Marichromatium purpuratum 984: one gene and its partner. The protein of the gene in region 2 interacts with the protein of the main gene of each other region in a pairwise test. Links are inferred from orthologs where the notes say so. Each region holds a gene or a part of one and is shown on either strand. Other genes may lie near its edges.

What was found.
Region 1: the proteins of MARPU_RS12380 (region 2) and MARPU_RS00490 interact in binary tests that used the Escherichia coli proteins (3 or more experiments, as listed by UniProt). The link is inferred for Marichromatium purpuratum 984 from one-to-one orthologs.

The regions. Positions count from the first base shown.
Region 1 is NZ_CP007031.1:99,864-104,423, reverse strand. What follows is about bases 1-2,880. They hold MARPU_RS00490 (ATP-binding cassette domain-containing protein), read right to left. Parts: upstream 2,450-2,880; coding sequence 551-2,449; downstream 1-550. Other genes in these bases: MARPU_RS00485 (YifB family Mg chelatase-like AAA ATPase), read right to left, coding at 2,512-2,880; MARPU_RS00495 (DUF2939 domain-containing protein), read right to left, coding at 1-534. Also shown: more of MARPU_RS00485, read right to left, coding at 2,881-4,032; ubiquinone biosynthesis accessory factor UbiK, read right to left, coding at 4,051-4,317. UniProt on the Escherichia coli protein: Genetic data indicate it may be involved in ribosome assembly or function.
Region 2 is NZ_CP007031.1:2,847,882-2,854,750, reverse strand. The notes cover bases 1-3,421. They hold MARPU_RS12380 (2-oxoglutarate dehydrogenase E1 component), read right to left. Parts: upstream 3,060-3,421; coding sequence 201-3,059; downstream 1-200. Other genes in these bases: MARPU_RS12375 (hypothetical protein), read left to right, coding at 3,420-3,421; odhB (2-oxoglutarate dehydrogenase complex dihydrolipoyllysine-residue succinyltransferase), read right to left, coding at 1-204. In the rest of the region: more of MARPU_RS12375, read left to right, coding at 3,422-3,644; MARPU_RS12370 (NRDE family protein), read left to right, coding at 3,645-4,418; hemC (hydroxymethylbilane synthase), read left to right, coding at 4,560-5,489; MARPU_RS12360 (uroporphyrinogen-III synthase), read left to right, coding at 5,491-6,255; MARPU_RS12355 (hypothetical protein), read right to left, coding at 6,365-6,869. UniProt on the Escherichia coli protein: E1 component of the 2-oxoglutarate dehydrogenase (OGDH) complex which catalyzes the decarboxylation of 2-oxoglutarate, the first step in the conversion of 2-oxoglutarate to succinyl-CoA and CO(2).

The DNA.
Region 1 (4,560 bases), 2.7 Mb from region 2 along the record:
CAGCGTCACCAGCCGCCAGCCCACGCCCTGGAGGCGCAGTCGGATGTGTACCGTCTCGGCACCGGCGGCCACGAGCCGCGCGCTGAACTCACGGGGCGCGACGAACCAGGCCCCGGCGAGCTGATCGGTCAGGGCCTCGCCCGGCGGTGTCGCGGCCTGCAATCGCTCGCACACCCAGTCGCGGGTCACCAGCTCGTCGAGCGCGCCACGACCGTTACGCCGAATCCCCGACTCCAACCACTGGATGAAGCCATCGGAGAGTTCGCCGATCACCGTTTCGTGCTCCTTGTTGAGCCGATGGGCGATCTCGGCGCGGATCGCCGGCAGATCGACCAACCCGTCGAGTGCCGCGCAGTCATCCTCGGCCAGGGCGTGATCGATGCGCCACAGGGTTGCATAGGGCCAGACGCAATAGAGCGACAACAAGGTCAGCAGCGCCAACAGCAGCGGCCTCAGGAGCGTCCCCAGACCACGCCAGCGAGCGGCCGACCAGTGGGCGCGAAAACGAGAAGGATCGGGAAACAGCGGCATCATCGCGCGAGTCCGGCGCTCAACAGGTCTCCTGGAACTGCTCGAGTGCCTCGCAGACATCGAGCCACTCACTCTCGGTCGCCACCAGCTCGGCCTCGAGCCGGCGGTGTTCCTCCATCAGCTCGAGTAGCCGCGACTTGGCCGACTCCTCGTAGAGCGCGGGATCGGCGAGCGTCTGATCGAGCGTCTCGCGCCGCGTCGCCAGCTGCTCGAGCGCAGCCTCGAGACGCCGCTCGCGCTGGCGCAGCGGCGCCATCGCCTTGCGCTGCTCGGCGGCCTGACGGCGCTGCTCGCGCCGCTCGTTACCGGCGCGCGCCTGGGCCGGCTCATCGGCGCTGGCGCCCGCGGCCACTCGCCCGGCGAGCCAGGCGGGATAGTCGTCGAGATCCCCGGCAAAGGGCGCGACCTGGCCGTCGTCGACCAGCAGTAGGGTATCGGTGGTCACCCGCAGCAGGTGACGGTCGTGCGAGACCACCACCAGAGCCCCCTCGAAGCCCTGCAGCGCCTCGCTCAGAGCATGGCGCATCTCCAGGTCGAGGTGGTTGGTCGGCTCGTCGAGCAGCAACAGGTTGGGGCGCTGGTAGATGATCAGCGCCAGTGCCAGACGCGCCTTCTCGCCACCGGAGAAGGGCGCCACCGGATCGAGCGCGCGATCACCCGAGAAACCGAAGCCGCCGAGAAAATCGCGCAACTGCTGCTCGGTGGCCTCGGGATCGAGTCGGCGCAGGTGCATGAGCGGGCTGTCCTCGGCGCGCAGCGCCTCGAGCTGGTGCTGGGCGAAATAGCCGACACGCAGCTCCTGGGCGCGCTCACAACGTCCGGCGAGCGGCGCCAGCTCACCGGCGAGGACCTTGATCAGGGTCGACTTGCCGGCGCCGTTGCGCCCGAGCAGGCCGATGCGGTCGCCCGGCTCGAACCCCAGCCCGACCCCGTCGAGGATCACCCGATCGGCATAACCCGCGCGCAGCGCGTCGAGCCGCAACAGCGGGCGCGGCAGGTGCTCCGGGACGGCGAAGGCGAAGCGGAAGGGCGAGTCGACATGGGCGGGGGCGATCAGCTCCATGCGCTCGAGCGCTTTCAGCCGACTCTGCGCCTGACGCGCCTTGGTGGCCTTGGCGCGGAAGCGGTCGACGAAGCCGCGCATGTGCGCGATCTCGCGCTGCTGGCGCTCGTGGGCGGCCTGCTGCTGGGCGAGACGCTCGGCGCGCTGACGCTCGTAGGCCGAGTAGTTGCCGGTATAGAGGGTCAGGCGACGCTGTTCGAGGGCGAGCACCTGACCGACCACGGCATCGAGGAAGTCGCGGTCGTGCGAGATCAGCACCAGGGTGCCGGGATAGGCCCGCAGCCAGCCCTCGAGCCAGATCACCGCATCGAGGTCGAGATGGTTGGTCGGCTCGTCGAGCAGCAGCAGGTCGGAGCGACACATCAGGGTCCGCGCCAGTGCCAGGCGCATGCGCCAGCCACCCGAGTAGCTGTTGACCGGGCGGCGCTCGTCGCCGGGGGCAAAACCCAGACCGTGGAGCAACCGCGCCGCGCGGCTCTCGGCGCCATAGCCGTCGATCGCCTCTAGTCGACCCAGCCACTCGGCGTGACGCAGCCCGTCGCCGTCGGCCTCGGCGCGGGCCAGCTCGCGCTCGATCTCGCGCAACTCGCGGTCACCGTCGAGGACGAATTCGATCGCCGCGCGCTCGGTGTCCGGGGTGTGCTGGGCGACATGGGCGATCACCCAGTCGGGCGGCAGCGAGACGGCGCCGGCATCGGCGCCAAGTTCGCCGAGCAACAGCGCGAACAGGCTCGACTTGCCACAGCCGTTGGCGCCGACCAGTCCCACCCGCTGGCCGGGATAGACGGTGACGTCGGCGCCCTCCAGCAGCAGGTTGGGGCCACGGCGCAGGCTGAGCTCTTGAAGTTGCAGCATGATGATCCGGTATCGGTTGCGAACACTGTGGTGCGCGGGCGAGAGGCCCGCGCGATGCGTCTTCAGGGCCGCTCGGCGGCGCGGTCGAGACGGCGATAGCCGATCGCCTCGCCGAGATGGGCCGGGGCGATCCGCGGCGCGCCCTCCAGGTCGGCGATGGTGCGCGCGACCTTGAGCACCCGGTGATAAGCGCGCGCCGAGAGCCCCAGTCTGGCCATCGCCTGCTCCATCATCCGTACCCCCGCGGCCTCGAGCGCGCAGTCGCGCTCGAGGCCAGCGGTATCGAGCGCGGCGTTGGCGCACCCGGCGCGGTGCTGCTGGCGCTCACGCGCCGCGCACACCCGCGCGCGCACCGTCGCCGAGTCCTCGGCCTGCGGGGCCGAGGGCGCGAGCAACGCGCCGAGTTCGACCCGCGGCACCTCGAGCTGCAGGTCGATGCGATCGATCAGCGGCCCCGAGATCCGCGCGCGATAGCGCGCGACCTGCTCGCGACTGCAGTGACAGCGTCCACCGGGGTCGCCGAGATAACCGCAGGGGCAGGGGTTCATCGCCGCCACCAGCTGGAAACGCGCCGGGAAGCGTGCCTGACGCGCCGCCCGCGAGATGTCGATATGACCCGACTCCAGCGGCTCGCGCAGCACCTCCAGCACCCGCCGGTCAAACTCCGGCAGCTCGTCGAGGAACAGCACCCCGTGATGCGCCAGCGAGATCTCGCCCGGACGCGGGTTGCCCCCACCGCCGACCAGGGCCACCGCCGAGGCGGTGTGATGCGGGGCGCGGAACGGTCGCTCGCGCCAGCGCACCGGATCGAACGGCGTGCTGGCGCTCACCGAGCGGATCGCCGCGCTCTCCAGCGCCTCGTCCTCGCTCAACGGCGGCAACAACCCCGGCAGCCGGCTCGCCAGCATCGACTTGCCGCTGCCCGGCGGGCCGATCAGCAGCAGGCTGTGGCCGCCGGCGGCGGCGACCTCAAGCGCCCGCTTGGCCTGCGCCTGACCGCGCACCTCGCGGAGATCGGCGCCAGTCGGCGCGGTGACGATCTCGCCCCCCTGCGGGTGCGGCCTCAGCGCACGCACCCCGGCGAGATGCTCACAGACCTCGCCGAGATGCTCGGCCGGGAGCAGCTCGAGCCCGCCGACCAGCGCCGCCTCCTCGGCATTGGCGCGCGGCAGGATCAGGGTGCGTCCAGCCGCGCGCGCGGCCAGCGCCGCGGGGATCACCCCGGTGACCGGGCGCAGCGCGCCGGAGAGCGCCAGCTCGCCGAGACACTCGCAGTCATCGAGCCCGGCGGCACCGAGCTGTCCCGAGGCACCGAGGATACCGAGCGCGATCGGCAGGTCGAAGCGCCCGCCTTCCTTGGGCAGGTCGGCGGGAGCGAGATTGATGGTCAGGCGACCGTCGGGGAAGCGGAAGCGGGCATTGAGCAGCGCTCCGCGTACCCGCTCCTTGCTCTCGCGCACCGCAGCCTCGGGCAACCCCACCAACGACAACGCCGGCAGTCCCGAGGAGAGATGGACCTCGACGGTGACCGCCGGGGCCGAGATGCCCACGCAGGCGCGGCTGTGCAGGGTGCAGAGCGCCAACGCCGGATCGCGACCGGGTCAGTCGGCGTTCGACCGACGCGCGCCGAGCGCCTGCTCGAGCGCCGCGACCTGGGCCTCGAGCGCCATCACCTTCTCACGGGTACGCGCGAGTACCGCCGACTGCACGTCGAACTCCTCGCGGGTCACCAGATCGAGCCTGGAGAGCCCGGATTCGAGCGAGGCCTTGACGTTGCGATTGATGTCTTCCTGCAACATCTGCAGGCCTTTGGGCATGTTCGCGGCGAACCGCTGGGCCAGGTCGTCGAGTTGCTTGGGATCTAGCATGATCGATTCCTTCGGCGCGAACACACCGGTCCGCGCGCGCTGTGGGTGGGGTTGGACGAGGCCGCCGACCGCTTCGCGGGACGACGACAAGAACCGCGCAGAGGCGCCCTTGGGCCCACATTATAGGTGTGTCGCACGGTGCCGTCTGCGCCGATCGACGGTGCTGTGCCGCCTTCTTTTGGTGCGCTAATCTGACCGCCGACACCCAACCGGCACCAATCCGGTGCACTCTTCTGTTGCCAC
Region 2 (6,869 bases):
GAAGGTGACCAGCTCACCCTCCTTGGCCTTGATCTCGCCCAGGACGCCGTCCGCCGGCGCCGGGACCTCGAGCACCACCTTGTCGGTCTCCAGGTCGACCAGGGTCTCTGCCCGTGAGACGCGCTCGCCGGGCTGCTTGTGCCAGGTCAGCACAGTGGCGTCGGCGACGGACTCGGGGAGGGCGGGTACGCGGACTTCACTCATTGTGGCGGGATCCTTCTGTTCATGCTCGGGTTGAAACGACCGCTCAGCGCCTCGTCGATCAGGCGCTCGTGCTGCTCGACATGGGCCGCGCGATGGCCGACCGCGGGGGCGGCGGAGGCCGGGCGTCCCACGTAGTAGGGGCGCTTGCCGTCCTGGATCAGACAGTGGAAGCGGTGCTTGATCTGGTCCCAGGCGCCCTGGTTCTGCGGCTCCTCCTGACACCAGACGATCTCTTCGGTATGCGCGTAGGTCTCGATCACCTCGGCGAACTGACGCTTGGGGAAGGGGTAGAGCTGCTCGATGCGGACGATGGCAACATTGCCCAGGCCACGCGCGCGACGCGCCTCGAGCAGGTCGTAGTAGACCTTGCCGCTGCAGAACACCACGCGCTCGACCTCGGCCGGGTCGATCGTGTCGACCTCGGGCAGCAGCGGCTGGAACTGGCCGCTGGCCAGTTCCTCGAGCGAGGAGCCGGCGAGACGATGGCGCAGCAGGCTCTTGGGGGTCATCACCACCAGCGGCTTGCGATAGTCGCGGACGATCTGACGGCGCAGCAGGTGGAAGATCTGCGCCGGGGTGGTCGGGGTGCAGACCTGGATGTTGTGTTCGGCGCAGAGCTGGAGGAAGCGTTCGAGCCGGCCCGAGGAGTGCTCCGCACCCTGGCCCTCGAGCCCGTGCGGGAGCAGCATCACCAATCCACAGAGCAGTCCCCACTTGGTCTCGGCCGAGGTGATGAACTGGTCGATGACCACCTGGGCGCCGTTGGCGAAGTCGCCGAACTGCGCCTCCCACAGCGTCAACGCGTGCGGCTCGGCGGTGGCGAAGCCGTACTCGTAGCCGAGCACCGCCTCCTCGGAGAGGATCGAGTCGATGGCGATGAAGGCGCCCTGGTTGGGGCCGAGGTGTTGCAGCGGGGTGTAGGACTCGCCACTGTGCTGGTCGTGGATCTTGGCGTGACGGTGGAAGAAGGTGCCGCGCCCGGCGTCCTGGCCGGAGAGACGCACCGGGGTGCCGGCGTCGAGCAGGCTGGCGTAGGCGAGGTTCTCGGCAAAACCCCAGTTGGCGAGCTGATCGCCCTGGGCCATCTTGCGCCGTTCGTCCCACAGCTTGGCCACTCGCGGGTGGAGCTTGAAACCCTCGGGGACGGCGAGCAGACGCTCGGCGAGTGCGCGCAGCTGCTCGATCGGCACCCCGGTGTCGACATCCTGCTCCCAGTGCTGGTCGCGACAGAAGTGCCAGTCGACCCGGTGGGCGTGATCGAGCCCGCAGAGCACCGGGCGGGCGACCACCGCGCCTTGTTCCATGGAGTCACGGTAGTCGGCGACCATGGCCTCGGCCTCCTCGCGCTCGATCACGCTGTCGCCGATCAGGCGCTCGGCATAGACCGCGCGCGGGGTGGGGTGCTGACGGATCTTCTGATACATCATCGGCTGGGTGACTGCCGGCTCGTCGGCCTCGTTGTGACCGAGACGACGGTAGCAGACCAGATCGATGATGACGTCCTTGTGGAACTGGTTGCGGAAGTCGAGCGCCATGCGGGTGACGAAGATCACCGCCTCGGGGTCGTCGCCGTTGACGTGGAACACCGGCGCCTGGACCATCTTGGCGACATCGGTGCAGTAGAGCGTCGAGCGGGTGTCGAGTGGGTGGCTGGTGGTGAAGCCGATCTGGTTGTTGATGACGATGTGCACGGTGCCGCCGGTGGCGTAGCTGCGCGTCTGCGACAGCTGCAGCGTCTCCATCACCACGCCCTGACCGGCGAAGGCGGCATCACCATGGATCAGTACCGGCAGCACCTGATCGCCGGTGCGATCGCGACGGCGGCGCTGGCGCGCGCGCACCGAGCCCTCGATCACCGGGTTGATGATCTCCAGGTGCGAGGGGTTGAAGCCGAGCACCAGGTGGACGATGCCGCCGGGGGTGTCGATGTCGGTGGCGAAGCCCATGTGGTATTTGACGTCGCCGGCCATCTTGCGCGAGTCCATCGCCACCCGGCCCTCGAACTCGGCGAAGATGTCCTGCGGCGGCTTGCCGAAGATGTTGGTGAGCACGTTGAGCCGGCCGCGGTGGGCCATGCCGATGACCACCTCCTTCTGGCCCTTGCGCCCGGCGCGCTGGATCAGCTCGTCGAGCAGCGGGATGAGCGCGTCGCCGCCCTCGAGCGAGAAGCGCTTCTGGCCGACATAGCGCTGATGCAGATACTGCTCGATGCCCTCGGCGGCGGTGAGCAGGGTGAGCAGCCAGCGCCGCTCCTGGGTGTTGAGCTCGGGGGTGGCGCGATAGCCCTCGAGACGCTTCTGGATCCAGCGTTTCTCGAGGGTGTTGGTGATGTGCATGTACTCCGAGCCGACGGTGCCGCAGTAGATCTGCTCGAGCATCTCGAGGATGTCGCGCAGCGGCATGCGGTCGGGGGCATAGAGCGACCCGGTGTGGAACACCTGATCCATGTCGCCCTGGTCGAGATTGTGATAGGCAGGATCGAGATCGGCGATGCGCCGCTGCTCGCGCAGGGTGATCGGGTCGAGGTCGGCGACCTGATGGCCGCGGTAGCGGTAGCCGTTGATCAGGCTGAGCACCGCGTACTGTTTCTCGGCGGCAGCCGGTTCCAGGTGCTCGATCGAGCGGGTGCGCGCGCGTGAACGACTCTCCTGCGCCAGACGCAGGAAGTTCTCGCGCACCGGTCCGTGCGGGACCTCGTTGGCGGCCTCCTTGCGCATGGCGTCGAAGCGCTCCCGCCAGGCCAGGTCGACGCTCTCGGGGTCTTGCAGATAGCGTTCGTAGAGATCCTCGATGAAGGCCGCGTTGCCTCCATAAAGCGCGCCGGAACTCCGGAACAGTTCTAGGATTGCGCTCATGCTGTGTCTTGATCCGCCTTTGATAGAATGGTCCTGAGTCGAAGCCGGTTCCTGAGTGGCTCCGCAATGGCGACGCCTCGAGCACGCCGCCGCGTCAGCCACGGCGTGTCGTCGGGTCGGTGACGTTCTGGGTCGCGGGGTGCCAGACAGCCGCGGCCGAGGCCGCTCCGAGGTCCGTGATACATGGAAGCCGTGGGCGCTGTGCGTCTCGGGACCCGCTCCGAGGTCCTCGCCAGCCCCCGGTCGGACATGTCTCACGGAAGATGCTTCCCACATCCCCCTAATACCATATCACCGGAGCCGGTGAACACGACTCTTTGACGGCGGGACCCCGAGTCCCTGCCCGGAGCCTGGTGCGAGATGGCGTATCGAAAACCCGATGCTCAGACACAGACGCGGCATCGGCGCCGCCTCCAGATCGCGCGTCTCGAGGCCGATCTGGCCTACTTTCAGGCGCGTCTGGAACTGTTGCGCGCGCCTCGCAGCGCCAACCAATTGGCCCAGCGCAAGGCGTTCAAGATGCTTGCCGAGGTGCTCGCGCGGCGCATCCGGCGAGCCCGGCAGAAAGTGAAGGAGGGCCGTTGAGTGTGTACTCTGGTGATGTTGCGCCGTCCCGGCGAGGACTGGCCGCTGCTGCTCGGTGCCAACCGTGACGAGCAGCGAGCGCGCCCGGCGCGTGCGCCCGCACGGCATTGGCCGGATCGTCCCGAGGTGTTCGCCGGACTCGACCTGGTCGGCGAGGGCAGCTGGCTGGGGGTCAACGATCATGGTCTGGCGGCGGCGGTGCTCGATCGCCGTGCCAGTCTCGGTCCGGCTCCGGGCAAGCGCAGCCGTGGCGAGCTGGTGCTCGAGGCGCTCGATCACGCCGAGGCCGATGCCGCCGCCGAGGCGCTCGCCGACCTCCATCCCGCGGCCTATCGCCCCTTCAACCTGGTCGTCGCCGATCCGCGCGCGGCCCATTGGCTGCGCCATGACGGCGATGGCAGGATCGAGGTCACGCCGATCCCGGCCGGACTGCACATGCTCTGCGCCGGTGAACTCGACGATCCGGGCGATCCGCGCATCGCCGCACAGCTGTCGCGGTTTCGCGATGCCGAGCCGCCGGATCCGGCGCGCGGCGACTGGGACGACTGGCAGCGACTGCTCGCCGGGCGCGAGCCGCTGGCGGGTCTGGCGCCCGAGGCGGCGATGGTGCAGTGTCGCGCCGACGGTTTCACGACCCGCTCGAGTGCGCTGATCGCCATCCCCGCCCACCCCGGGTTCGGGGCCTGGCCGCACTGGTTGCATGCCGAGGCCGACCCGGTGCCCGAGACCTTTCGCCAGCTGTTGCCCGAGCCGACTCGTTCACGTCCCAATTGACAGGGATCATCGCAGTCGCACCGCGAGGGTGAGAGCGTCACTGTGCCGAGCCGCCTCGCTGTGACACAATCATGCGCCGTCCGCGCATCGCCCGGCGGGCGACGGCGCTATCCATCAAAGCTCTAGTCCTCAGGACCGAACATGTCGAATTGCATCCGTATCGCCACCCGCAAATCCCCCCTGGCCATGTGGCAGGCCGAGCACACCGCGGCGCTGCTCAAGTCGCTCCACCCCGGTCTCGAGGTCGAGATCGTGGGCATGACCACCAAGGGCGACCAGCTGCTCGACTCGCCGTTGTCGAAGGTCGGTGGCAAGGGGCTGTTCGTCAAGGAGCTGGAACAGGGGATGCTCGAGGGGACGGCCGATATCGCGGTGCACTCGATGAAGGACGTGCCGGTCGAGTTCCCCGAGGGGCTGCACCTGGCGGTGATCATGGAGCGCGAGAACCCCTACGACGCCTTCGTCTCCAACAACTACGAGGGCCTCGCCGACCTGCCCGAGGGCGCGGTGGTCGGCACCTCGAGCCTGCGTCGCGAGTGCCAGCTTGCCGATCGTCGTCCCGACCTCCAGATCGAACCGCTGCGCGGCAACGTCAACACTCGTCTGGCCAAGCTCGACGGTGGTCAGTATGACGCCATCATCCTCGCCGCCGCCGGTCTGATCCGTCTTGGCTTCGAGTCGCGCATCCGCAGCTGCATCGACCCGGTCGACAGCCTGCCGGCGATCGGCCAGGGTGCCATCGGTATCGAGTGCCGTATCGACGATCAGCGCGTCCACGACTTGATCGCGCCGCTGGCGCACCGCGACACCACCGACCGGGTGCTCGCCGAGCGGGCGATGAACGCGCGCCTCAACGGTGGCTGTCAGGTGCCGATCGGCGGCCACGCGGTGCTCGACGGCGATCAGCTCACCATCAAGGGCTTGGTCGGCACCACCGACGGCAAGCGCATCCTGCGCGCCGAGGCCACTGGCCCGCGCGCCGAGGCCGAGGCGATCGGTCTGCGCGTGGCCGAGGACCTGCTCGGCCAGGGCGCCGGCGAGATCCTCGCCGCGCTGCATGAGTCGCACTGAGATGGCCGGTTGCGATCTCGGTGGTCGCGGCGTCCTGGTGACGCGTCCGGCGGCGCAGGCCGACGGGCTCTGTGCGCTGATCGCCGAGGCCGGTGGCCGGCCGATCCGGTTGCCGACCATCGAGATCGTGCCTCCCGTCGATCCGGCGCCCGCGCGGACGCTGCTGCGCGCCGACTGGGACCTGCTCTACTTCGTCAGCGTCAATGCCGTCGAACAGGCGCTGGCGCTGGTCCCTGCGGCGCACTGGCCGCGCGCGGCGCGGATCGCCGCGGTGGGGCGGGCGACGGCCGAGGCGCTGGCCGCGGCCGGTCGCGCGCCCGATCTGGTGCCCAGCGACAGCTACGACAGCGAGACCCTGTTGCGTCACCCGGCGCTCGCCGAGATGGCCGGGCAACGGGTGCTGATCGTGCGCGGCGACGGTGGCCGTGCGGTGTTCGCCAACGCCCTCGTCGAGCGTGGCGCCGAGGTGGCCTTTGCCGAGGTCTATCGGCGGGTGTGCCCGGCGCACGACGTCGCCGCGCTGTTGCGTGACTGGGACGCTGAGGTGGGGCTGGCGCTCGCCACCAGTAACCGGGTGCTCGACAACCTCGTCGAGCTGATCGGTCCGGCCGGTCGCGCGCCGCTTCTCGCCACCCCGCTGGCGGTGATCGCCGAGCGCACCGCGCGCCATGCCGGCGAGATCGGTTTCGCGCGGGTCGAGGTCGCCGATCGTGCCGACGATCCGGGCATGCTCGCCGCACTGTGCCGGCTCTGCGCCGTGCGCTGAGAGACGATCGACCCATCCGGCGGGGCCGTCCGGTCCCGCCGATCCACCCGCACCCCAATCGATCCCCCGCCGACCCGAGCGCCCTCGCTTCTGGCCGTGGGTGAGACCTTCATTGTTCGTCGGCCGGCGCGTTCGCGTCGCCTCCAGCGATCACCCCGTCGCGCTGCATCCGTGACACCGTCGCCGCGATCAGGTCGCCGATGGTGGTCTGCTCCGAGTCGGGCGCGAGTGGCGCCGAGCGGCCCGACCACACCAGATGGGCGTCCTCGGCGTCATAGAGGCTGGTTTCCAGGCGCAGCGTGTGCTCGCGGGCATAGTAGTCGGCGCCGCTCACCGCCTGATGGACTCGGGTGTAATAGGGGTAGAGTCTGCCGTCCTCGGCGAGTCGGACATGGCTGAAGGGGTTGATGCCGCCGTCGCCGGGCTCGTCGCAACGCAGATGGATCACCACCACACCGGCCGCGCTCGAGCGCCCGATCGCCGCGCGCAGCGCCTTGCCGCGGGTGACGTCGGCCTCGGCGAGCAGGCGGTGCCCGGGCGTGACCTCGAGGCCGCGCTGGCGCAGCTCGCGCGCGAAGTGCTCCTCGTAGGCGCGGCGCACCAGCGCGCTGTCG